3 regions of the Kocuria atrinae genome follow, and region 3 is predicted to be linked to each of the others. Evidence: predicted binding sites of a transcription regulator. Region 3 holds the regulator's gene; each other region holds the start of a gene.

Region 1 (7,560 bases), on a different contig from region 3:
GCCACGTGCCACGCGGTGCGTCATCGCCCGGGACGTCCTTACCCGAGGTGGTGTTACCCGCTGCAGTATCGCCGGGGACGTTGTCTCCGGGCAGGTCGTGCTCGCGATCACCGTAGGACTCCTGTGCGCCGCCCGCTGCGGTGGAGCCTTCGCCGTCGACAGCGCCGTTCTGCGCAATGGCGGCATTCTCGGTGGCGGGATCGTCGAGGATCGTGGTGACGGTCTGGGTGTGTACGGTCACGGAGGTACCCGGGGAGACTTCCAGAACGGCCTTGTTCTCATCGCGGTCAATGGACAGGACCGTGCCGTACAGACCGAAGCTGGTCATCACACGCGTGCCGGGTTCCATGGTCGCCTGCTTGGCCTTGATCTGGGCCTGAGCCTTCTTCTGGCGGCGCATGGGCAGCCACAGCAGCAACACCATCACCACGAGCATGACGGGAAGGAACCAGGCGGTGCCGCCCCCGCCTGACTGCTGGGCCTGGGCAAGAAGTTGCTCGGAGAGAATCACGGAATTCCGTTCTGTAGACAATGTTGGCTTCTGTGTGGTCGAAGCTACCGCGTGAAGTCGCGACAGTCACCACAGGGATCCGGTCAAGTCTAGGGGATTCAGCTGGTCGCGCGCTGAACCACGACAGAGGGAGCCTGCGGAACCGATCAGAAGGCGCCGGGCTGACCTTCCTGCCCGGCCCGTTCTTGCTCCGGAGGCTCCGTGGCCAACGCGGTCCGCAAGGCGGGATCCTTGAAGGCCGCGTGATCGGGAACGTTGAGTCCCAGGTGTTCCCACGCCGCCGCCATGGCAATCCGTCCGCGCGGAGTTCGGCCCAGGAGACCCTCGCGCACGAGGAACGGTTCCGCCACGGTCTCAACCGTCTCGGTCTCCTCACCCACGGCGATGGCCAGCGTTGAGAGTCCCACCGGTCCCCCGTTGAACTTGGTGACCAGAGCAGAAAGAACGTTGCGGTCCAACCGGTCCAGCCCCCTGACGTCGACCTCGTACATGTCCAGTGCGGCGCCGGCGGTACGAGCATCGATGCGATCCACACCGTGCACCAGCGCCCAGTCACGGACCCGCCGAAGCAGTCGGTTGGCGATTCGAGGGGTGCCGCGGGAACGAGAAGCGACCTCGTAGAAGCCCTCGGAGGTCATGTTCAAATCCAACAGACCGGCCGACCTGCGCAGTACGAGTTCGAGTTCGGGAACCGAATAGAACTCCAAGTGACCGGTGAAACCGAAACGATCGCGCAGCGGACCGGGCAGCAAACCCGCACGCGTAGTGGCACCCACCAGGGTGAACGGAGGGAGGTCCAGCGGTATGGACGTGGCGCCGGCACCCTTGCCCACCACAATGTCAACGCGGAAATCCTCCATGGCCATGTAGAGCATTTCCTCCGCGGGCCGGGACATGCGGTGGATCTCATCAAGGAACAGCACTTCACCGTGGGTCAGCGAGGACAGGATGGCCGCCAGATCTCCGGCGTGCTGAATGGCCGGGCCGGATGAAATCCGCAGGGGAACATCCAGTTCCTGGGCAATGATCATCGCCAGTGTGGTCTTACCCAACCCCGGGGGTCCTGACAGCAACACGTGGTCCGCGGTGCGCCCGCGCAGTTTGGACGCTTCCAGCACGAGGGACAGTTGCGCGCGCACGCGCTTCTGCCCCACGAAATCGTCAAGGGTGCCTGGCCGCAAGCTCGCTTCGAGTTGCTGATCGTCCAGATCGCCTTCCGCGCCGACCAATCGTTGTTCCCCTTGCACGGCACCGCGCTCTTCGTAGGCCATCAGGACCGCCCTCGGCTACGTGCGTGGCTCGTGCCCTTGGCAGTGCCCAACCAAGACAACACCGCTCGCAGGATTTCCGCGACGTTCCCGGAATCCGCCAACTCAGGCTGGGTCTCCAGGGCATCGTCAATACCGCGGGTGGCGTCCTTCTCGCTCCAGCCCAGTCCCACGAGGGCGTCCATGACTTGTTCGCGCCACACCTGCACCTGCGGTTGAGCTGCTGGGCTTTCCTTTGGCTCCGGCAGGACGAGCTTGTCGGCCAGTTCCAAGACGATCCGGCGTGCTGATTTGGGTCCGATTCCCGGGACCGCGGTGAAGGCCTTGTCATCTCCGGTGGCAATGGCTCGGCGGGTCTCGTCCGGTCCGAGCACGGACACCGCGGCCAACGCAGTACGCGGCCCCACTCCGGAGACCCCGAGCATGACCGTGAAGACTTCCTTCTCATCCGCTCCGGCGAAACCGAATAACAACGGCGCTTCGTCCTTGCGGGCAATGTAGGCGGTGTGCAGGTGCACCGTGGCGCCCGTGCGCAGCCCCGCCAAGGTATGCGGGCTGGCTTGGACCTCGATACCGAAGCCCGAGACTTCCACAACCGCCTGTGTGGCGCCCACGAAGCGCACCTCACCGGTCACCGAAGCAATCACTGGGCGGCTCCCGTCATGCGGGATGTTCCCGCCATCGATTCGAACATGTATACGAACTGCAGCACGGCATCACTCTAACAACTCCCGCGGACACGCACAGTCAGTACCCAGCGCCATCAGCGGCGAGGCAACCGCCCGGCCCTCGGGGCCTTCGGCTGACGCGAGGCAGCTTCTGCTTGTTTCCAGGCCTCCTGAGCCGGAGTGAGTCCGGCGGCGCGCACCGAGGAAGGACGTGAACCCGAATGCGTAGAGGTTTTGGCCGCCGCATTCATCCCTGCCATTCCGCCTCGCCACCCGTGGCACACGGCCAACGCCAGGGCATCGGCGGCGTCGGCCGGTCGCGGTGGTGCTTCCAGGCGCAGAATTCGGACCACCATGCGGTTGACCGATTCTTTGTCCGCAGAGCCGTCCCCGGTTACCGCTGCCTTGACCTCGGACGGGGTGTGCCACGCGACGGGGATCTTCCGCCGCGCGGCCGCGGCAATCACCACACCGGTGGCCTGGGCGGTACCCACCACCGTGGGGGCGTTGTTCTGCGCGAACACGCGTTCAACCGCTACGACGTCCGGGGAGAACCGGTCCATGAGCGCCTCGGCGCTCTCCATGATGGCCAGGACACGGTTTTCCAGGGCCTCGTGTGCCTTGGTCCCGCTCACCTGCACGTGCACAAACGTTCCCGTGCGGTTGGCCGACATGTCCACCACGGCAAAGCCGCAACGGGTCAGCCCCGGGTCCACCGCCAAAATGCGCTGTCCCGGGGCCGATCCGGTGGTCGAGCTGAGTGACACGAAGGGCTCAGTCCTCGTCTTCGAGCTCCGCGATCACGGACTCGGGGATGTTCGCGTTCGAATAGACGTTCTGCACGTCATCGAGTTCTTCGATCGCGTCCGCGAGCTTCAGGAACTTCTTGGCGCCCTCGGCATCCAGGTCCACCTTCATGGTGGGGCGGAACTGCGGGTCGTCATTGTTGTAGTCCAGACCGGCTTCCTCGAGCGCCTTACGGATCTCGGGCAGGTCGGTGGCCTCGCTGACCACTTCGAAGACCTCGGATTCTTCGATGACCTCGTCAGCGCCCGCATCGAGCACGGCCATCAGGACGTCGTCCTCGGAGAGGCCGTCGGTCTTGGTCACCTCGGCCACGCCCTTGCGCTCGAAGAGATAGGCCACCGATCCTGAATCGGCCATCGTACCGCCGTGACGGGTCACGGCCACGCGCACCTCGGAGGCCGCTCGGTTCTTGTTGTCAGTCAGGCACTCGATGTACAACGCGGTGCCCTGGGGGCCGCGAGCTTCGTACAGGATCTCCGAGTAATCGATGGTCTCGCCGGTCAGGCCGGCACCGCGCTTGATGGCGCGATCAATGTTGTCGTTGGGCACGGAGTTCTTCTTGGCCTTGGACACGGCCAGGTCCAGTGCCGGGTTACCCGCGGTGTCCGCGCCACCCATGCGGGCGGCCACCTCGATGCCCTTGATGTACTTGGCGAAGGCCTTGGCGCGCTTGGCGTCGATCGCAGCCTTCTTGTGCTTGGTCGTGGCCCATTTGGAGTGACCTGACATCGAGTACCTCCTAGAAGTTGTGTGCATCCGGTACTGCAGTACCGGACCTACGTTTGGCAATTATTTTAGCGATTCATCAGGACCCTTCGAACTGGGCCCCGGTTCACTAGCGGGGTCTGGTCTGAGCGACGGCGCGTGCCTGCTCGGTGTACGTGTCGTCCAGCGGTGTGACCGCGAACTGATTGCCGCGAGTCTCCACCGCGGTCCGCAGCAGGAAGTCGGCCAGCGCCGGGTTCTTGGGCAACAGCGAACCGTGCAGGTAACTGCCCAGCACGTTGTGGGTGCGGGCACCTTCAGTCCGGTCTTCACCGTTGTTGCCGGCGCCGCTGACCACGGTGGCCAACGGGGCTTGTTCCGCGCCCAACGTGGTCAGACCCGAGTGGTTCTCGTATCCGATGATCGTGCCGAAATCCGGGGACTCGGTCACGATGTTGCCGATCAGCCGCTCCGGGCCACCGATCGTTTCCAGATCGAACATCTCGATTCCGCGCAGGGTCTCTCCCCCGCCGGTTCGGAACTCCTTGCCGAATAATTGGTACAGACCACAGATCACGAGCATGGGCGTACCGGCCTCGGCGGCCTCGTGCAGCTTGGGCGAGATGCGCGCAAGATCTTCGGCCACACGGAATTGTCCGGAGTCCTGACCGCCACCGCCCACGAAGAGGTCCGCGTCATCCGGCCAAGGATCACCCGGGTTGTAATCATGGATGCGCACCTCGTAGCCGTAGCGTTCGGCCCTGCGCTTGAGGGTCAGGGTGTTACCCCAGTCCCCATAGATGTTCATGTCCCGTGGATACAGCTGGACGATGTCCAGGGAACCCAAGTGTTCCTGATTCATGATCGGCTCCTTAGATCGCGTCCACGTGGGTCATGCCGCCCAGGATCTTACGCAGGGACAACATGGCGGTGTAGGTGCAGAAGATCCGCATCGGCCGGTCTCCTGAGTTCGCGATGAACTGCTGAAGAGCGGCTTCCAGATCGGGTTCGACCGAACCGACGTCCACCAGGTCGTAATCCAACCGCAGCGCCATGTCCCACGCGCGCACACCGGACACGATGTCCACGCCGCCGGCACGCAGGCTGTCGAAATCGACGTCCCACAGCCAAGAGACATCCCGGCCGTCCGCATAGGCGTCATTGATGGCAACCATGGTCGCGTAGTCCTCGGCGGAGGCCGAGGCCAACGACAGCCGGAAGCCGGCGGGGTTCTTCACCAGCAACAGCTGAAGCGGCTTGCCCTCCACCGTCACCGTTTCGCCGCGGCCGAAAGCAGGCGTCACCCGCGAGAGTTCATCGACCAGCGAAGCGACATCCGCAGATTCGCCGAGCACTTGCAGGCTCAGTGCCAGGGCTGCCGCGGCGTTGTACTGGTTGTAGACGCCGTACAGATCGATCGTGGCCGTGTGGTGTTCACCGTGCACGTCCAGCTCCACGCTGTTGGCCTTGACTGCGTTGAGCACCACGTCCGCGTGCGGTCGCGTCACGGACGGCTGTTCAGAATCCAGCTCCACGTCCTCGGTCTGCCGCAGCACGTCGCGCATGTCGTCATCGGACGGGAACATGGGGCGCAGGGCATCGGAGAGGCCGAACCATTCAACGGTGGCGCCGGCGGCGACGTGATCAGCGAGGCTCGCGATGCGCGGGTCCTCGCGGTTGAGCACCACCGTCCCGGTCGTGGCCTGGGCGACCTGGCTGAGCATGCGGCGAGTGGTGTCGATCTCACCGAACCGATCCAGCTGATCACGCATCACGTTGAGCAGCAGTGCGTAGCGCGGTTTGACCTGCTTGACGAAGTGAACGGCGTGCGCCTCATCGAGTTCGAGCACCGCCACGTCCGCGTCAAGGCGGCCGAACGCGTCCATTTCGGCCAACAACGACGCCGCCACGCCCCGCACGAAATTAGATCCCGTGCGATTGGTGAAAACACGCAGTCCCTGCGAACGCAACAGCTGCACGGCCATTTTGGTGGTCGTGGTCTTACCGTTGGTGCCGCTGATGACCACCACTCCACGGGGCAGCTTGGCGAGTTCTTCCGCGACGAAGGCGGGGTGCAGTTTTTCCATGACCAAGCCGGGGAAGGCGGATCCGCCGCCGCGCAGGCTCGAGGCCCACCGAACTCCCTGGCCAAGTAGCCGTACTAATGGTCGAGACATGGATTCCATCCTAGTGACAGGGCTATCACCACGCGCGAGCGTTGAACGTCAACGCTCGCGGGCGGTGCGAATCAGGAACGGGGCCAGGCCGCGGCGATGTCGTCGCGATTGGCTCCCAGGGTCTGAATGAGCGGCTTGGTGTGGGCAATCACGGGCATGAAGTTGGCGTCTCCACCCCACCGCGGCACCACGTGTTGGTGCAGGTGCGCGGACAACGAACCGCCCGCGGCCGAACCCAGGTTCAGCCCCACGTTGAACGCGGCCGGTTGGGCAACTTCTCGAATGGTGGCAACCGCCGTGCGTGTCAGCTCATTGAGTTCCCACAACTCCTCGTCCGTCAGCTCGGTGATGTCCGCGACGTGACGGTACGGGCAGACCAGCAAGTGCCCGGGGTTATAGGGGAACAGATTGAGCACCACGAAACAGTGCTCTCCACGATGCACGATCAGGGATTCCTCATCCGTGCGATCCGGTCCCGTGCAGAACGGGCAGCCCGGAGTTTCGTTGATCGAGGGATCCTCACCCCGCACGTAAGCGAGACGGTGGGGCGTCCACAGCCGTTGAAAACTGTCCGGGACACCCGGGATCTCGAACTCGTCCTGCGAAACCCAGTGCTTGTTCTCGTTGTCCTGGTTCGGCTCCGTCACGACTGCTCCGCAACCGGCTCCCCGCCGTCGCCGTTCGACGGCGCCGAGGGATCCTCGTTGACGCGATCGCGCACGTGGCGAACGATCATCTCCACGGCATCGTCCACGGGCACCGCGTTGTACTGAGAACCGTCGCGGTAGCGGAAGGAAACGGCACCGGCGTCGGCGTCGTCGCCACCCGCGATGACCACGAACGGGATCTTGTCCTTGGAGGCCGTGCGGATCTTCTTGGGGAAACGATCGGAAGAGGTGTCCACCTCGACCCTGATGCCCTGCGCACGCAGCTTGGCCGCGAACTCGTCCAGGTAGTCGTTGAAGGCCTCGGCCACCGGAATGGCGCGCACCTGAACCGGAGCCAACCACGCGGGGAAAGCACCGGCATAGTGTTCGGTCAACACACCCATGAAACGCTCCACGGAACCGAACAGCGCGCGGTGAATCATCACGGGGCGCTGACGCGTGCCGTCCGCAGCCTGGTACTCGAGGTCAAAACGCTCCGGCAGGTTGAAGTCCAACTGGATGGTCGACATCTGCCAGGTGCGGCCGATCGCATCCTTGGCCTGCACGGAAATCTTGGGGCCGTAGAAGGCTGCTCCCCCGGGATCCGGGACCAGCTGCAGGCCGGAGTCCTCGGCGACCTCCTGGAGAGTGCGAGTTGCCTCTTCCCAGATCTCGTCCGAACCGACGAACTTCTCCGGATCCCTGGTGGACAGTTCCAAGTAGAAGTCGTCCAAGCCGTAGTCCTTGAGCAAGGACAGCACGAAATTGAGGGTGGCC
Region 2 (7,560 bases), on a different contig from region 3:
CGGGCCGCTGTTTGCTGAGCACCTTGCTCGCCGCGCACTGGTCCGCCGATTCAGGCCGCGAACTGAGCTTGAATCACCACGCTGGTGCCACCGCCCTCGCGAGGTTGCCAGCGGATCTTGCCGTCGAGCTCACTGGCCACGAGCGTGCGGACGATCTGCATGCCCAGCCCTTCGCCCTCCCCTGCTTGTCGGAAGGCGCTGGCACCCGATTCTTCGATCACGGTGTCCCCCATGCCCCAACCATCATCGCTGACTGTCACTTCGATGACGCGGCGTACGTCTCCGGCGTCGTTGACGATGTCCGGTAGTCGATCCACCACCATGGACACGGTTCCGTCCCGGTCCTTGAGTCCGTGCTGTACGGCATTGGCCGCGACCTCGTTGATGACCAGCGCCATGGACGTGGCGCATTTGGAGGGCAGCATGCCGAATCGGCCGTGCACTTCGGTGCGTACCGATTGGGTGGATGAAGCCGTCTCCACCGCGAGTTTGACCTGGTGCCTGATCAGCTCGTCGAAATCGACGCCCTCCGAGATGTCATGGGACAGCGATTCATGGACACGGGCAATGGAACTCACCCGCCGCATGGCCTGTTGCAATCCATGCTTCGCCTCGTCCGAGGTCATGCGTCGCGATTGCAGCCGCAGCAGTGCCGAAACGGTCTGCAAGTTGTTCTTCACCCTGTGATGAATTTCGCGGATGGTGGCATCTTTGGAGACCAGCTGCAGGTCTCGACGCCGGAGTTCGGTCACATCCCGGCACAGCAGGAGCGCCCCGGTTCGCGAAGGCCCCTGGCGGAGGGGAATGGCGCGGAGGGTCACGGACACGTTCCCGGCCTCAAGCTCACCGCGCCACGGCATGGTCCCGGCGAGCACGGGCGCGATCGTCTCGTCCACCCCATTGCCACGGACATCGAGCCCTCGCGCGATGGAGACCAGATTCTCACCGGTCACATCGCCCTCGTGCCCCAGCCTGCGGAAGGTGGACAGCCCGTTCGGAGAACAGAACGCCACGCGACCCTGGGCGTCCAAGCGCATCATGCCGTCACCCACACGGGGTGCGCCCCGCCGCGAATCACTGCGCACCGCGAAATCCGGCCACGTTCCCTCGTTGGCCATGCGTAACAGGTCCTGGGCCGTTTCCCGGTACATGGTTTCCATTTGGGATACCGGGCGACCGAAATGAGGGTCCAGAGTCATACTGACCACTGCGATGGTGCGTTGATTGCGCACCAACGGAACCACCAAGATCGAGTTCACCGGCTGCGTCTCACTCGCGGTGAGTTTGAAGCGTTCGATGCGCTGGTCGACCCACGAGGAACGCAAGGGGGCGGCGTCGGACGCGGGGATGGTCTCCCCCACCATGTCTTTGTGGAAGGCCGTGGGTCCGGTGGTGGGGCGTGCGTGCGCCAACACCGTGAAGTCGCTGTCCGGGGCCGGAATGGCGGATCCCGTGGGATTGTCCTCCGCTGAGATGACCCGGGTTGGAAAGCTCAGCAGCAGATCCGCAAAACCGAGGTCCGCCACGAGCTGCCAATCCCCCACCAACAGGTGCAGCCATTCGGCATCGCCCGCATCAAAATCATCAATCGAACGGAGGGGGTCCGTAAACGCCACGGCGGGTCACTCACTCTCAGAGGAAAATCAACGGCGCAACCACGCGCCCATTCGTTGCCCCAGCCTAGTCCCCGGTGCCTTTCCGGCCGACGAGGGCCCCTCCACGACGTCGCTCTCGGGCCTGAGCGCGCGTGCTGCCAGTTGCGCGATCTGCTCCCGTAAGCCACTCTTTGCGGCAGACTCGGCCAAAACCGCGCCGGCCAACAGGGCCTCGTCGCACGCGCCCGGATCCCAGTCAAAGGTCGCGTCGATACCGTGGCCGGGCGAGAAGCGGGCCCAGGCTTCAGCAACCGATTCCGCTCCCGAACGCCCCACCGAGGCCTTCCGGAGTTTGTTGATCACCACGAGCAGGCGCGCGGTGGGCGCTACCTCGGCGAGGTCCGGGAGTGTCTTGACTAATCGTGGGATTCCCAGTGCGTCAGCCGACCCCAGAACGACCAGAGTGTCGGCCATCGCGCATGCGCTCAGCGTGGCCGCATTCCGCCGCGGGGCGATCATGTCCAAGCTGATCTCCTCGTCAGATTCGAGGCTGAAGGACGTATCGACCACCACCGCTTGGTAGGCGTTCCGTGCCTGCACCAGAACCGTTTCCAGTGCGGCGGCCCGAACCTCGGGCCAACGATCATGTCGTGTGAGGCCCGTCAGGACGTCCAGCGTGCTCCCCGCCACCGACACCCGCGTGGCACAGCGTTGCAGACCTTCAGCATCCAGCTTGCCTTGGTCGGCAAGTCGGCATGCTTGGGCCAATCCCGCTGCTTCCTCAAGCATCCCCAAGCTCGCAGCGATTGCTGCGGCATAAGTGTCCGCATCGACCAGGAGAACTCGGGAACCGGTCAACGCTAGTTCCGCTGCAACGTTCAGTGCCGTGATCGTTCGCCCCGGTGCCCCCATGGGACCCCACACCGTGATGATCCTGCCGGTGTCACGGGATCCAGAACGGTCCGACGCGTCAGTCTTCGCAACGGATTCCAGCGGGTCGCTTTCCTGCGTGGGTGCCGCACTTTTCACCGAATCTGAGGCGGCTCCTGGGAGTCCATCCGCGTGGGAGTGTCCTCGGTTCGAAGGCAACGGCACCGGCGATTCCGCCACCTGTTCGATGAGATCCATGACCTCATCCCCTGTGGCGCCCGCGGGCACGATGGTTACGCCCAGGGCCGTGAGACGCGTTTCATCGTGTCCGGCCAACACGAGCACCCGAACCGAGCTGAGGGACAGTTGTTCCAACAGACTGGCCGTCAGTTCTTCCGCGCCTTCGGCCAGAAGCGCCACCCGCGCCATGCCCGAGTGGGCGCACGCGAGCAGTTCGGAAAGATCCAGGCACCGGCGGACCACGGTCACGGACCCGTGTTGTCGCTCGATTTGATCGACGAGCGGCCACGTACCCGTGCCCAGGGTGACCACCGAGATACTCATGAGTCACCACCCGTGGGGTTGAGCACGAGCGTCACCTTGGCACTATTTCCCAGGGCATCGACCAGCGGCTCGACCTGGGCCGGCGTGGCCAAGACATGCACCGTGGTACCTGTCGAACTCCCCAGTGCCGAGTTTGTGGTGTCGATCTTCGAGATTTCTGCACCGGGGACCAATTTGCGCGGGCTCTCATACCCACGTCCTGAGGCCTTCTGATCAGCAACCCACACATCCACTCGCGACCCGGCCGCGGCCTCAGCCGGCAAGGGGGTCTCCAGGGCGATACCCACCGGACTGCGGTCCAGTTCGTCAGCCGTACCCACTGCCTTGGTGGGCAAGAGTTGCCCCTTGGGGACTCGCTGCACCAGGACGTCGCCCTCCTGGAGGTCGGTTTCCGCCGAAACGTAGTGCTGTGAGGCGTCCTGGAGCCTCACATCTACCGGAACCAGGTCTCCATTCGTGACACGTTGCCCCACCGAAAGATCGTGCGCGGCGACGTAGTAGGGCTCAGTGCGGTTCAACGCCGAGATGAGAAGGACCACGGCCGCAATGGACGTGAGCACGAGCAGTAATCCGACCACCAACCGGGGGTCTCGCCACGTAGGTTTCTTGAACCGCTGTGCGGTTGTGGTGTCGTGCTGCGAATCGCTGGACATGGAATGTTCCCTTCCCCCGGAGTCGATTCGGCCCCCACCGAATCTTTCATGAGTGTGCACTGTGAATCGCACCGGGGGAAATCAGGTTGCGAAACATGTGGACATCTTGGGCTCCAGCACGATCAACGCCAAAGGTTTCTGTGCACAACCTGCCGCTTCTCAGTCATCCGTGGGACACTGGAGATCATCAAACCGCATCAAAGCTCCTGGAATGAGGCGAATCGATCCATGGCACAGCAACGTTTCCTCACGCTGTCGGATGTCTCCGAGATTCTCTCGATCTCCGTGGCCCAGGCGCGCGCCATGGTTCGTTCGGGAGAGCTGCCCGCCATCCAGGTGGGTGGCCGTGGCCAATGGCGCGTGGAAACCCAGAAGCTCGAGGAGTACATCCAAAAGGGCTACGAGCGCACCGAGCAGGCTGTCCGCGAAGGCTCGATAGGCTGATTCGGGCTGCGCTCAGGCGCTGTCTGGCGAAGAAATCAACGCGACTGAACTAAAAGGCACCGTGCGCACAGCTTTGACCGCGTGGCGGCGTCGGAACTGGTCATTCGGGTGCAGGGCCAAGTCGAAGAAGTCATGGCCCACCGCGTCCAGCGTGCCCTCGACATCGCCGCGGGAGGACGGGTCCAGAAGCAATACCCGGACGTGCGTTCTCGATGCCGCCAGCGCACGGAGCACGTGCCCCATGCCCAACTTCCGCAGGACAGCCCGCTCGTTGGTCATCTCGAAGCGGCGGTAGAGGCCCTCCCACCACACGACGGAATGCAGCGGGACCAGGTGCTGGAAATACCGCTCCCGGATGACTGCCCAACCCGCACCGATGTCGGTGAGCTCGCCCTCGAGAACATCTCCGTGGGCCGGGAGTAATCGCACCGTCTGATTGCGGTGGGCCGAGAGCCGCTCGGCCAATGTGAGACGGGACAGCTCCGCTCTGGCAGTCTCTGCGGCCTCAAGCTCCACACTGCGCTGCTCGGCCTGGGCCAACTGCGCTTCCATGTCCGCGAAGAGTTCTTCCCAGCGCACGATCTCCCCCTGGTGATCCCGGTCCAGCCACCCACAACATTGGCCATCATGTCGATTCAGTACATCACGCCCTGCAAGAACGGTATATGACACCGCACTTCCATGAACTCGCATGGATGGTTGACGCGCATCACTTTGCACTGAATGATCTAATCATCATCAAACAGCATCAAACGACATGATTCGAGGTCCAGAGTGATGAAACAAGCTCAGCATTCTGAGGTTGAAGCCACGGCGCCTCGCCTGGAGTTCGCACTCACCACCTTGATCATCCCGCTGTTGTCCGGTGTGCTCATGGCGCTGGGGTTGGTCCTCCTGGATCGATATCGCAGTGGCCACACGGTTTTGAACGCGGATCTTGCCGTGGCCCTCATGGCCGCCGTGGCAGGTGTCCTGCTGGCTGCCTGGTGGTTCGGAGGCATGCTGATGCTCGCGTGCGCTGCAACTGCACGCAGACTGCGATGGCGCCGTGTGGAGAAGTTCGCCACACACCTCACACCGCGGCTCATCGCCCGCACCGTGGGTGCCGTTGTCGGAATTCACTTGGTGACCGTCTCCGCGGCCCAGGCGACAGAACCCGTCAACCCTTTCTGGCCAGGTTCCGAGTCGAGCGTCAGCCAGCTCGACGAGACAGAGTCAGCAGCATCGGTCACAGGCCCGTCGGATTCTGCTTCCGCGCAGTCACCCGAAGCTACCCCGAAGACCGACAGCGAACAGGACCGGTCCGGACCTGACCGATCCGGGCCGCACAATGCTCCGGCGCTTCCGGCGCTGCCCACTGAATCTTGGAACTCGGCCGCTGCCGACTCCCCTGATGCGGCCACGCCCCCGGGGTCTGCGGATGCCACCGTGCCTGAGGACTGGGCCGAGACAACCGAAGTCTTACCCGCTCCGAAACGCGTGACCGACTCGACCGTGACTGTCGTATGGGGTGACACCCTCTGGGACATGACCGCCCAGTTCTTAGGGCCGCACGCAGACCAAGCGCAGATTGCCGCTCAAACGGCTACGTGGATGGAGCACAACGATCTCCAGAACTGTGGTCATTTGATCCGTCCCGGGGACCAACTGCGGGTTCCACCACACCTACTAGAAGTCCACTCCAGTGCATTGCCCGTCGAAGGAGCCACGTCATGAGTGTTGCCACATCAGTTTCCGCGCCCCAGCCACCTTCTGGCGGATATACATGGCGGGCGGACAGGTCACGAGCGGGCCTCACACACAAGAATGACCTGGAACGCGTAACGGCCATGGCCCGAAGTATCGCTCAGGCCGCAGTCGAGATCCTGGGCGGCACCCGCCCCGCCACGCAGCTTGCCCGGTGGACGACTACGGATGTCGTGGAACGTTTCGAACAACGCGCTGCCATGCTCCGACTGGTTCAGGAACAGTACCGAGATCGGGCCTCACTCTTCGAGGTCCACAAGGCCCCGCGAGTGCGCAGGGTCAGGGTCTGCTCCCCCGCGCCGGAGTGCTATGAAGCTGCGGTGATCATCGAAGAATCGGTGCGGGCGCGGGCCGTGGCGCTGAGGATCGAGCGGATCAACCGGCAGTGGCGCGTGGTGCACTTGGAAGTCGGCTGAGCACCATTCACGCCCCTCACACCCATTCCGGCCTAAATGCCCCTCCCGGTGAACCGAATCACCATGACTACGGGCGGCACACATGATGTGTGCCGCCCGTAGTCATCGGATTCAATAACCGGAGCTACTTGCGCGAGCCCTTCTTGGAGCTGCCGCCCTTGCGTGCGCGGCGTCGAGCACGGTTGCCGGTCGGCTCGGGACTGTCCTCCGGGGTGCCAGTACCTTCGGCAGCCTTTGCGGCTTGCGCGCCTTCGCCCACCGGTGCCTGGTGGTTGTCCTTGGACTCCAGGCGGGCCATCGGCTCACCGTCCTCGTTGGGAGCGGAGTACTGCAGGAAAGCCGGACGCTGCGGTCGGGCCATCTCCACTTCTCCGCCGTCCTGACCGGTGCGCTGGCGACGAACTTCCAAGTGGTACATGGTGACCACGGTTTCCTCGCGGATCGTGTCCATCAGGCCCTTGAACATCTGGTGGCCCTCGCGCTGGTATTCGACCAGCGGGTCACGCTGGGCCATTGCGCGCAATCCGATACCCTCCTTGAGGTAATCCATCTCGTAGAGGTGTTCGGGCCACCGGCGGCCGATCACGGACAGCAGCACTCGCCGTTCCAGGTTGCGCATGGCCTCGGAACCGAGTTCGTCCTCGCGTTCCTGGTAGACGAGCTTGGCGTCCGAGAGGATCTGCTCGGTGAGGAAATCGGCGGTCAGCCGCGGGCGGCCGCCGGCCTCGTCAATGATTTCCTGCTGGGTCAGTGTGATGGGGTACAGCTCGCGCAGCGCTTCCCACAGCCCATCCAGGTCCCAGTCCTCGGAGTGGCCCACGCTGGTGCGATCCTCGATCGCCGTGGTGATGACCTCGTCCACGAACTGTTGGATCTGCTCAGCGATATCGTCCCCCATGAGGATCCGACGGCGGTCACGGTAGACCACCTCGCGCTGCCGGTTGAGCACGTCGTCGTACTTGAGGACGTTCTTGCGCTGCTCGGCGTTACGGCCCTCCACCTGGTTCTGCGCGTTGGCAATACCTGAGGTGATCATGCGTCCGGTGACCGGAACGTCGTCGGGAGCGACCGCCATGAGGCGCTGGGCCACCGCGGGGTTGAACAAACGCATGAGATCGTCGGCGAGCGACAAGTAGAAACGGGATTCACCCGGATCTCCCTGACGGCCCGAACGGCCACGCAGCTGATCATCGATGCGGCGAGATTCGTGACGTTCCGTACCGAGAACGTACAAACCACCCAGTTCAATGACTTCCTCGTGCTCGGCCTTGG
Region 3 (7,560 bases):
CCGTCGTCGTCGGGAAAGAGGTGTGTGTGGCTGGTACCCTCCCCCAGGTTGCGACCCTCCCACGCCTGGCCGCCGGTGTCCTCGCTACCGCCGGCCGAGCGCAGTTGCGCAGCGATGTGCGCGGGCAGCGGACGGGGGTCGGAGCTTTCAGGCATTCGGGCGGCCGGCCACTTCGAGAGCCTCGGGCAGCGTGAACTTACCCGCGTAGAGAGCCTTGCCCACGATGGCACCCTCGACGCCCACGGGCACGAGTTCGCGCAGCGCAGCGATGTCTTCGAGGGAGGAAACGCCGCCGGAGGCAACGACCGGCTTGTCGGTGCGACGGGCCACCTCGGCCAGCAACTCCACGTTGGGGCCCTTGAGCGTGCCGTCCTTGGTCACGTCCGTGACCACGTAGCGGGAGCAGCCGTCGGCCTCGAGGCGATCCAGGACCTCCCAGAGATCGCCGCCTTCCTTGGTCCAGCCGCGAGCGGCCAGGGTGGTACCACGAACGTCCAGCCCCACGGCGATCACTTCGCCGTGCTCGGCAATCACGCGCTGGGTCCACTCGGGGTTCTCGAGGGCGGCGGTGCCCAAGTTGATGCGGGCGGGGTTGAGGGAGAGAACCCGCTCGAGGGATTCGTCGTCACGGATACCGCCGGACATCTCGATCTTCATCTCGATCCGCTCGGCCACGCGACGCAGCACGTCGATGTTGTCGCCGCGACCGAAAGCCGCATCGAGGTCGACCAGGTGGAGCCATTCAGCCCCGGCTTCCTGCCACATGAGGGCAGCTTCCACGGGATCGCCGTACCCGGTTTCCGATCCTGCCTCGCCCTGGACGAGGCGCACGGCCTGGCCGTCCTGCACGTCAACCGCGGGCAACAGTTCCAAACGGGGGGTGGACTCCTGAGACATGGTTCTCCTTACCGGCGGTCAATACCGCTCAATGGATTTCAACGATTTGATGCCGCAGCCCACGCTGCGGCGAGGACACTACAGGGACGTGATCCAGGAATATCCGCCGTAAATGATCAGCGCCAGAGCGATGGCCGTCAGGAGCAGCACCGACCACAGAGGTTTCTTCTGCTGCTTGAAGGAAATGGCACCACCGGCGACAAACGCGCCCAGCACCATGGTCAACATGGCGAATGTCATTTCTCGACCTCCGCACCATGCTCGGGCATACGGTCTGCCATGCGACCGGTGCGCGGCAGCGTTCCCAACCAGTTGCGCAGCAGAGCGATGCCGGCCGCCGAGGATTTCTCCGGGTGGAACTGTGTAGCGCACAGGGCGCCGTTCTCCACCGCCGCCACGAACCGGCCGCCGTGTTCGGACCACGTGACACCTGGTGCCTTCATCCGATCGATGGTCTGATCGAAATTCCAGTCCTGCACGCCGTACGAGTGCACAAAGTAGAAGCGCTCACTCTCGATGCCTTTGAAGAGGACCGAGTCCTGGGGCGGTTCCACGGTGTTCCACCCCATATGGGGAACCACCGGGGCGTTCAACCGTTCCACCGTTCCGGGCCACTGGGCCAGGCCCTCGGAACGCTCACCGTGCTCGACGCCCTCATCGAACATGACCTGCAAACCCACGCAAATGCCCAGGACGGGACGGCCGCCACTCAACCGACGGTCAATGAGACGAGGAGCCTGAACCGACCGGAGGCCGTCCATCACGGCGGCAAACGCACCCACACCGGGGACCACCAGCCCATCAGCGTCCATGACGTCATCGGAGTCGGCGCTGAGCTTCACGCGAGCCCCTGCGGCTTCCAGCGCTCGCACGGCCGAATGCACATTGCCGGCACCGTAATCGAGAACGACGACACACGGGGCCTGTTCCGTCTCGGTCACCTGTTCATTACCGGGGTTCACAAAGCTCCCTTGGTGGACGGGATGGCATTTGCCATGCGGGCATCGGGTTCAACGGCCTCGCGCAACGCACGTGCCAGGGCCTTGAACTGTGCTTCCACGATATGGTGCGGGTCCCGACCGCGGATCACGTCAATGTGCAGGCACAACTGGGCGTGGTAGGCGAAGGACTCGAACACGTGGCGGGTCATGGAACCGGTGAAGTGACCGCCGATCAAGTGGTACTGCTGGCCTTCGGGCTCGCCGGTGTGCACCACGTACGGGCGACCGGAGACGTCGACGACCGCCGAGGCCAGCGCCTCGTCCAACGGAATGGTGGCCTGACCGAAGCGACGGATACCCCGCTTGTCGCCAAGGGCCTTGAGAAACGCATCTCCGAGCACAATGGCGGTGTCCTCCACGGTGTGATGCACATCGATGTCGGTGTCCCCGTGAGCCTGCACGTTGAGGTCGATCAGAGAGTGCTTGGACAGCGCCGTCAACATGTGGTTGTAGAAAGGCACCGTGGTCTCGATATTGGACTGGCCGGTGCCGTCCAGGTTCAGTTCCACGCGCACGGTGGATTCGCTTGTCACGCGTTCCACCACGGCCGTACGAGGTGAGTTGGTTGGGGACATAACGGGGTGTGACTCCTCGAATTCTGCAAGCGCCTACCGGATACAGCGGCGCTCTCCAGTTTAGTAGGCGGACCTGATGGGCCCGCTCGGTGACGGACAGGTGACTTACCCGCGGGTCATTTCTGCTGCAGGTAGTTCTCCACGGCGGATAGGAACGCGGTGGTCTCATCCTCCGTGCCCGCGGTCACGCGCAAGTGGCCCGGGATACCGACATCACGCACCAGCACGCCCTGATCCAGAAGGCTCTGCCACATGTGCTGGGCATCCGCCATGCCTCCGAAGAACACGAAGTTGGAATCGGACTCCGCGGGTTCGAGGCCCATGCGCTTGAGATCGTCAACAATGCGGTCCCGCTGCATCTTGATGTCTTCCACGGTGCTCAATAGGACATCGCTGTGCTCGAGCGCAGCAAGCGCTGTGGCTTGGCTGACCGCCGACAAGTGGTACGGCAAACGGACCAGGCGAATGGCGTCCGTGACTTCGGGGGCGGCAGCGAAATACCCCAGTCGGGCACCGGCCAGCGCAAAAGCTTTACTCATGGTGCGGGTGACGATCAGCCGGGGGCGCCCCTGGAGCAACGTCAGCGCGAATGGTGTACCGAAGCGAGCGAATTCCGCGTACGCCTCATCGACGATGACCATGGAGTTGGATTCTTCCGCGGCCTCGTATACTGCCTCGACGACATCCAGGCCCAGGGCAGTACCCGTGGGGTTATTGGGTGAACACAGGAACACCACGTTCGGCCGGTGCTCTCGGACCTGGGCTGCGGCGGACTCCGCAGTCAACGTGAAATCATCTGCGCGCTGACCCGCAATGAATTCGGTCCCGGTTCCGGACGCGAGCAGGGGGTACATCGAATACGTCGGCACGAAGGTCAGAACGGAACGGCCGGGCCCACCGAAAGTCTGCAAGATTTGCTGCAGGATCTCGTTGGATCCGTTGGCGGCCCAGAGGTTGTCCGCCTCGAGATCGTGGCCCAAATAGGAAGCCAAGGCAGTGCGAAGTTCAGTGAACTCGCGATCCGGGTAACGATTGAGCTGTCCTGCGGCCTGGGACACGCGTTGCGTGATGGCATCCACCACAGGTTGCGGGACGGGATGGGTGTTCTCGTTCGTGTTCAGGGCAACCGCAACATCCAGTTGGGGTGCTCCGTACGGGGACATGCCCCGCAGATTCTCACGCAGGGGCAGGGCTTCTAGGCGATCGAGATTGTGGCTCACTCCCCTAGCTTAAGCGCCGGGCAGTACTTCCCACGATTCAGGGTGCGGGGATCTCCAACAACTGACCGGCGGAAAGCTCAGATGACGCCAATCCGTTGAGCTCGACGATGTCATCCATGACCTCGCGAGTATCGCGCTGCGGGTCAGCCGCATAGGCGATCTCCCACAGGGACTGGTCAGATTGAACGGTGACGGAGTGGGTCACCGGCTCACTCATGGGATCGGTGTTGGCCTGGACAGTGGACGGCAGTAGGAAAATGACCGCGACCACCAACAGTGCGGCGGCACCCGTGATGAGCGGCAGCCCGATGAAGACAAACCGTCCGCGGCGGGTCAAATTGAGCTTGGGTGCGCGGGTGATGGATCGAGCGCTGGCGGGCAAGATATGTGTGGTCATGGCAACCTCCTGGTGATCTTTCCGGTGACCGCGGGATGAAGCGGCAGGGTGTTCGAACCCTTTCCCCGGCGTTAGAACACGTTTTCGAATATCTGCGTTAAGTTCTAGCACGGGTGTACGAACCTTGTCGAGAGAAAAATCGAACATGTGTTTGAGTCCTCACTCTTGGCGCACTAGTCTTGAAGCAACGTCCGTACTAGTTGATCGAACATCTCTGACACGCATAAGCGGCAGGATCGAACTCGGCGGGTACAGAGTTCGTCGCGGTTGACCCGCGGTCGGAAAATGGTGAAAGGACCCCAGCTCGTGAGCACACCTTCCCCCTCCGGTTCGGAGTCCCAGCGGCCCCAACGGCCGTTGACGGCGCGCCAGCGCACCATCCTGGGTGCGGTGCAGCGAGCCATCGGTGACCGTGGTTATCCCCCATCGATGCGCGAAATCGGGGACATCGTGGGCCTCGCATCTCTGTCGAGCGTGACCCACCAGCTGGGCCAACTCGAGAAGCTCGGGTACATCCGTCGTGATCCTCGACGCCCCCGAGCCATGGAAGTACTGCGTCCGCTCTCGGAGGCTGAACTGGCGAGGGAACTCGGTGACCCTGAACCAGCCGAGCAGTCCACGGCTCCCGCCGCCGGATCGGTGCACAACGTCACGCAGCTGCCCGCCGGTAGCTCCGACGACTCCATGGCCTCGGTGCCATTGGTCGGTCGAATTGCCGCCGGTGGCCCCATCACGGCCGAGCAATCCGTCGAAGACGTGTTCTCACTGCCGCGCGAATTTGTGGGCCACGGCGATCTCTTCATGCTCAAGGTGTCCGGCGATTCAATGATCGACGCCGCCATTTGCGACGGTGACTGGGTCGTGGTGCGCCAGCAGAACACAGCCGTGAACGGAGAGATCGTCGCGGCGCTGCTCGACGATGAGGCCACGGTCAAGACCTTCCGTCAGCGCGACGGTCACACGTGGCTCTTGCCGCAGAACACCCAGTACGAGCCCATCCTGGGAGATCACGCCACCGTGATGGGCAAAGTGGTCTCCGTTTTCCGCTCACTCTGAGACACCCTCCCAACCTTCGAATCAGGCCCGGTAGGTGAACACACCTACCGGGCCTGATGTCTATGAGTGGAGTTCGTGCAGCGACTGCTGAGCGGTTGGCCGAGCCGAATTACTGCGAGCTACTGAGCCGTTTCAACGCGCCGAGCACTTTGGTCTTGTCTGCGGTGGGCCACAACGGTGGCAGGGACTTGGTCAGGAAGGTCCCGTAGCGCGCCGTCGCGAGCCGGGAATCCAGGACCGCAACCACGCCTCGATCGTTGTGGGAACGAATCAAACGTCCCGCGCCCTGGGCCAACCTCACTGCCGCGTGGGTGGCGGAGACGGCCATGAACCCGTTCCCCCCAGCGCGTTCGGTCGCCCTGGTTCGAGCGGTTCCCAGGGGGTCGTCGGGACGAGGGAAGGGGATGCGATCGATGACGACCAACCGGCATGAGTCCCCGGGCACATCAACGCCCTGCCACAGACTTATGGTGCCGAAGAGGCTTGCTGTGGGGTCGTCCGTGAAATCCTTGACCAGCGATGGCAAGGATGCTTCTCCCTGGCAGAGAATTTCGGTATCGATCAGCTCTCGTAATTTCTCAGTGGCTTCTTCGGCGGCGCGGCGGGAGGAGAACAGCCCCAGGGCTCCACCGTTGGACGCCTTGACGAGTTCAGCGAGTTCGGCGAGTTGATCCTCGGACACTCCCCTGCCCGGCTTGGGCAGATGCCGGGCCACGTAGAGAATGCCCTGCTTGGGGTAGTTGAACGGGCTCCCGACATCCACCCCTCGCCACGGTGGTGCACCGGACCCCTGCAGTCCGAGGGCTCCGGCCACGGATGAGAACGATGACCCGACCGCCAATGTGGCCGAGGTCAGCACCACCGTACGGCCGTCGAAAAGTCCCTCTCTCAGGGCTCCCGCCACGCTGAGCGGGGCAATGTTAAGGGTCGCTGGTTCGCCCGCGTCCGGTGACACGTACCCGGAAGACTGGTCCCAGCGGCCTACACGAGAGATCCACAGAACATCATGGTCCGAATTGGCATTGAGCATGCGATCAGCGGTGTCCAGGATCTCTGAGAGTCGCGATCGCGCGGCATGCCTACCCGCGTCCTCTGCGTTGGAATCGCCCTTGGTTGCGCTGAGTCCGGCGCGCGCTGCGTCCTGGACACCGCGCACCGCGTAGACCTGCTCCTCGGTGAACCCCCGCGGCAGCAAGCCGTTGGGATCGCTGTTGAAAGCTCGGTCGAAGGCGTCCGCGGCCTTATCGAGATCCTCGTGTGGTGCGGCAGTGTGCTTACGGACTCCGCTCGCCGCTGCGCGAACCGCCGCGCCGGACAGTGCACCCGTGACCGCGCCTGTGACGCGGTCCTGCAATTCATGGGCCTCGTCCACGACCACCACATCGTGTTCGGGCAACACCGCCAAACCTTCGAATGCGTTGATGGCCAGCAATGCGTGGTTGGTGATCACCACGTCCGCCTCGCCGGCCGCCAGCCGAGCCTTCTCGGCAAAGCATTCTTCGATCAGCGGGCACTTGCGCCCGATGCACTCACGAGCGGTCACGGAGACCTGCCGCCACGCGGCGTCTGAAACACCCGGTTGCACGTCGTCCCGGTCCCCGGTTTCGGTGGACTCGACCCACTCACGCAACCGTTTTACCTGTTGCCCCAGCTTGCCCACGGCGGCCTCCCCGCCCCGTGCGGAACCGGCCGGCGCCGCAAGATTGAACAGAGCGGCGTCGTCATCGGTGGGATAACCACCGCCGATCTTATGGAGGCACGCGTAATTGGAACGGCCCTTGAGCAGAGCCACATTGGGCCGGTGATCCAAATGCTCCTCGACCGCGTCCAACACGCGCGGCACATCGCGTCCGGTGACCTGCGATTGAAGGGCCAAGGTCGCGGTGGAGATGATCACGGGTTTATCCGCAGTCTGGGCATGCTCGAACACGGGAACCAGGTAGGCCAGGGACTTACCCGTGCCCGTGCCGGCCTGAACCAGCAGGTGTTTGTGCGTGTCCAAGGCCTCGGCCACCTTGGCGGCCATGAACCGCTGGCCTTCACGCCGCTGCCCGCCCATGGCGGTCACTGCGGCGTCCAGGAGCTCGAGCGAATCCTTGGCCCCGGGCAGGGTTTCGGGGCGAATGTCCGAAATATCTCGCCCGGTCTCATCGATGAACGGGTCAGCCATACCTATGCGGTTTCCGCACCGTTCTGGCCCGGCAGCGTGTCCTGTGACGACGCCGCTCCAAGCCGATACTGCTCGAGTTCCGCCACAAGGTTCCCCCGCACGCGCACGCGCAGCCGAGTGCCTTCCTCGGTGTGCTCCGTGCTCAGGATCTCCGCGTCTTGGGCGTGCAACCGTGACACGACCTCACCGTGGACGTACGGAATCAGCAGATCCAGCTCGTGATCCGGGCGCGGAATCGCGCGCG

Evidence for each region. The regulator LexA, encoded in region 3, represses DNA repair genes until DNA is damaged. The targets are predictions, from matches to a motif close to TCGAACANNTGTTCGA.
Region 1: ruvA (Holliday junction branch migration protein RuvA) is a predicted target of LexA. The motif match lies at 2,466-2,481, and genes of this name have one in related genera.
Region 2: ABD283_RS00690 (LysM peptidoglycan-binding domain-containing protein) is a predicted target of LexA. The motif match lies at 4,814-4,829, and genes of this name have one in related genera.

The regions. Positions count from the first base shown of each region.
Region 1 covers NZ_BAAAQA010000015.1:114,931-122,490, reverse strand. The annotation lists gene ABD283_RS07135 (preprotein translocase subunit YajC) at 1-532, opposite strand, end outside; gene ruvB (Holliday junction branch migration DNA helicase RuvB) at 658-1,782, opposite strand; gene ruvA (Holliday junction branch migration protein RuvA) at 1,782-2,426, opposite strand; gene ruvC (crossover junction endodeoxyribonuclease RuvC) at 2,543-3,214, opposite strand; gene ABD283_RS07115 (YebC/PmpR family DNA-binding transcriptional regulator) at 3,222-3,983, opposite strand; gene ABD283_RS07110 (type 1 glutamine amidotransferase) at 4,090-4,821, opposite strand; gene ABD283_RS07105 (MurT ligase domain-containing protein) at 4,832-6,145, opposite strand; gene ABD283_RS07100 (HIT family protein) at 6,208-6,783, opposite strand; gene thrS (threonine--tRNA ligase) at 6,780-7,560, opposite strand, start outside.
Region 2 covers NZ_BAAAQA010000002.1:17,997-25,556, reverse strand. The annotation lists gene ABD283_RS00715 (sensor histidine kinase) at 51-1,616, opposite strand; gene ABD283_RS00710 (CpaE/TadZ family protein) at 1,644-3,029, opposite strand; gene ABD283_RS00705 (SAF domain-containing protein) at 3,026-3,682, opposite strand; gene ABD283_RS00700 (helix-turn-helix domain-containing protein) at 3,911-4,126, shown strand; gene ABD283_RS00695 (hypothetical protein) at 4,139-4,705, opposite strand; gene ABD283_RS00690 (LysM peptidoglycan-binding domain-containing protein) at 4,904-5,842, shown strand; gene ABD283_RS00685 (Rv3235 family protein) at 5,839-6,288, shown strand; gene secA (preprotein translocase subunit SecA) at 6,413-7,560, opposite strand, start outside.
Region 3 covers NZ_BAAAQA010000018.1:28,518-36,077, forward strand. The annotation lists gene ABD283_RS09415 (SseB family protein) at 1-155, opposite strand, end outside; gene priA (bifunctional 1-(5-phosphoribosyl)-5-((5-phosphoribosylamino)methylideneamino)imidazole-4-carboxamide isomerase/phosphoribosylanthranilate isomerase PriA) at 148-897, opposite strand; gene ABD283_RS09425 (hypothetical protein) at 976-1,137, opposite strand; gene hisH (imidazole glycerol phosphate synthase subunit HisH) at 1,134-1,859, opposite strand; gene hisB (imidazoleglycerol-phosphate dehydratase HisB) at 1,856-2,473, opposite strand; gene ABD283_RS09440 (histidinol-phosphate transaminase) at 2,590-3,693, opposite strand; gene ABD283_RS09445 (LysM peptidoglycan-binding domain-containing protein) at 3,731-4,090, opposite strand; gene lexA (transcriptional repressor LexA) at 4,397-5,146, shown strand; gene ABD283_RS09455 (ATP-dependent DNA helicase) at 5,256-7,316, opposite strand; gene hflX (GTPase HflX) at 7,319-7,560, opposite strand, start outside.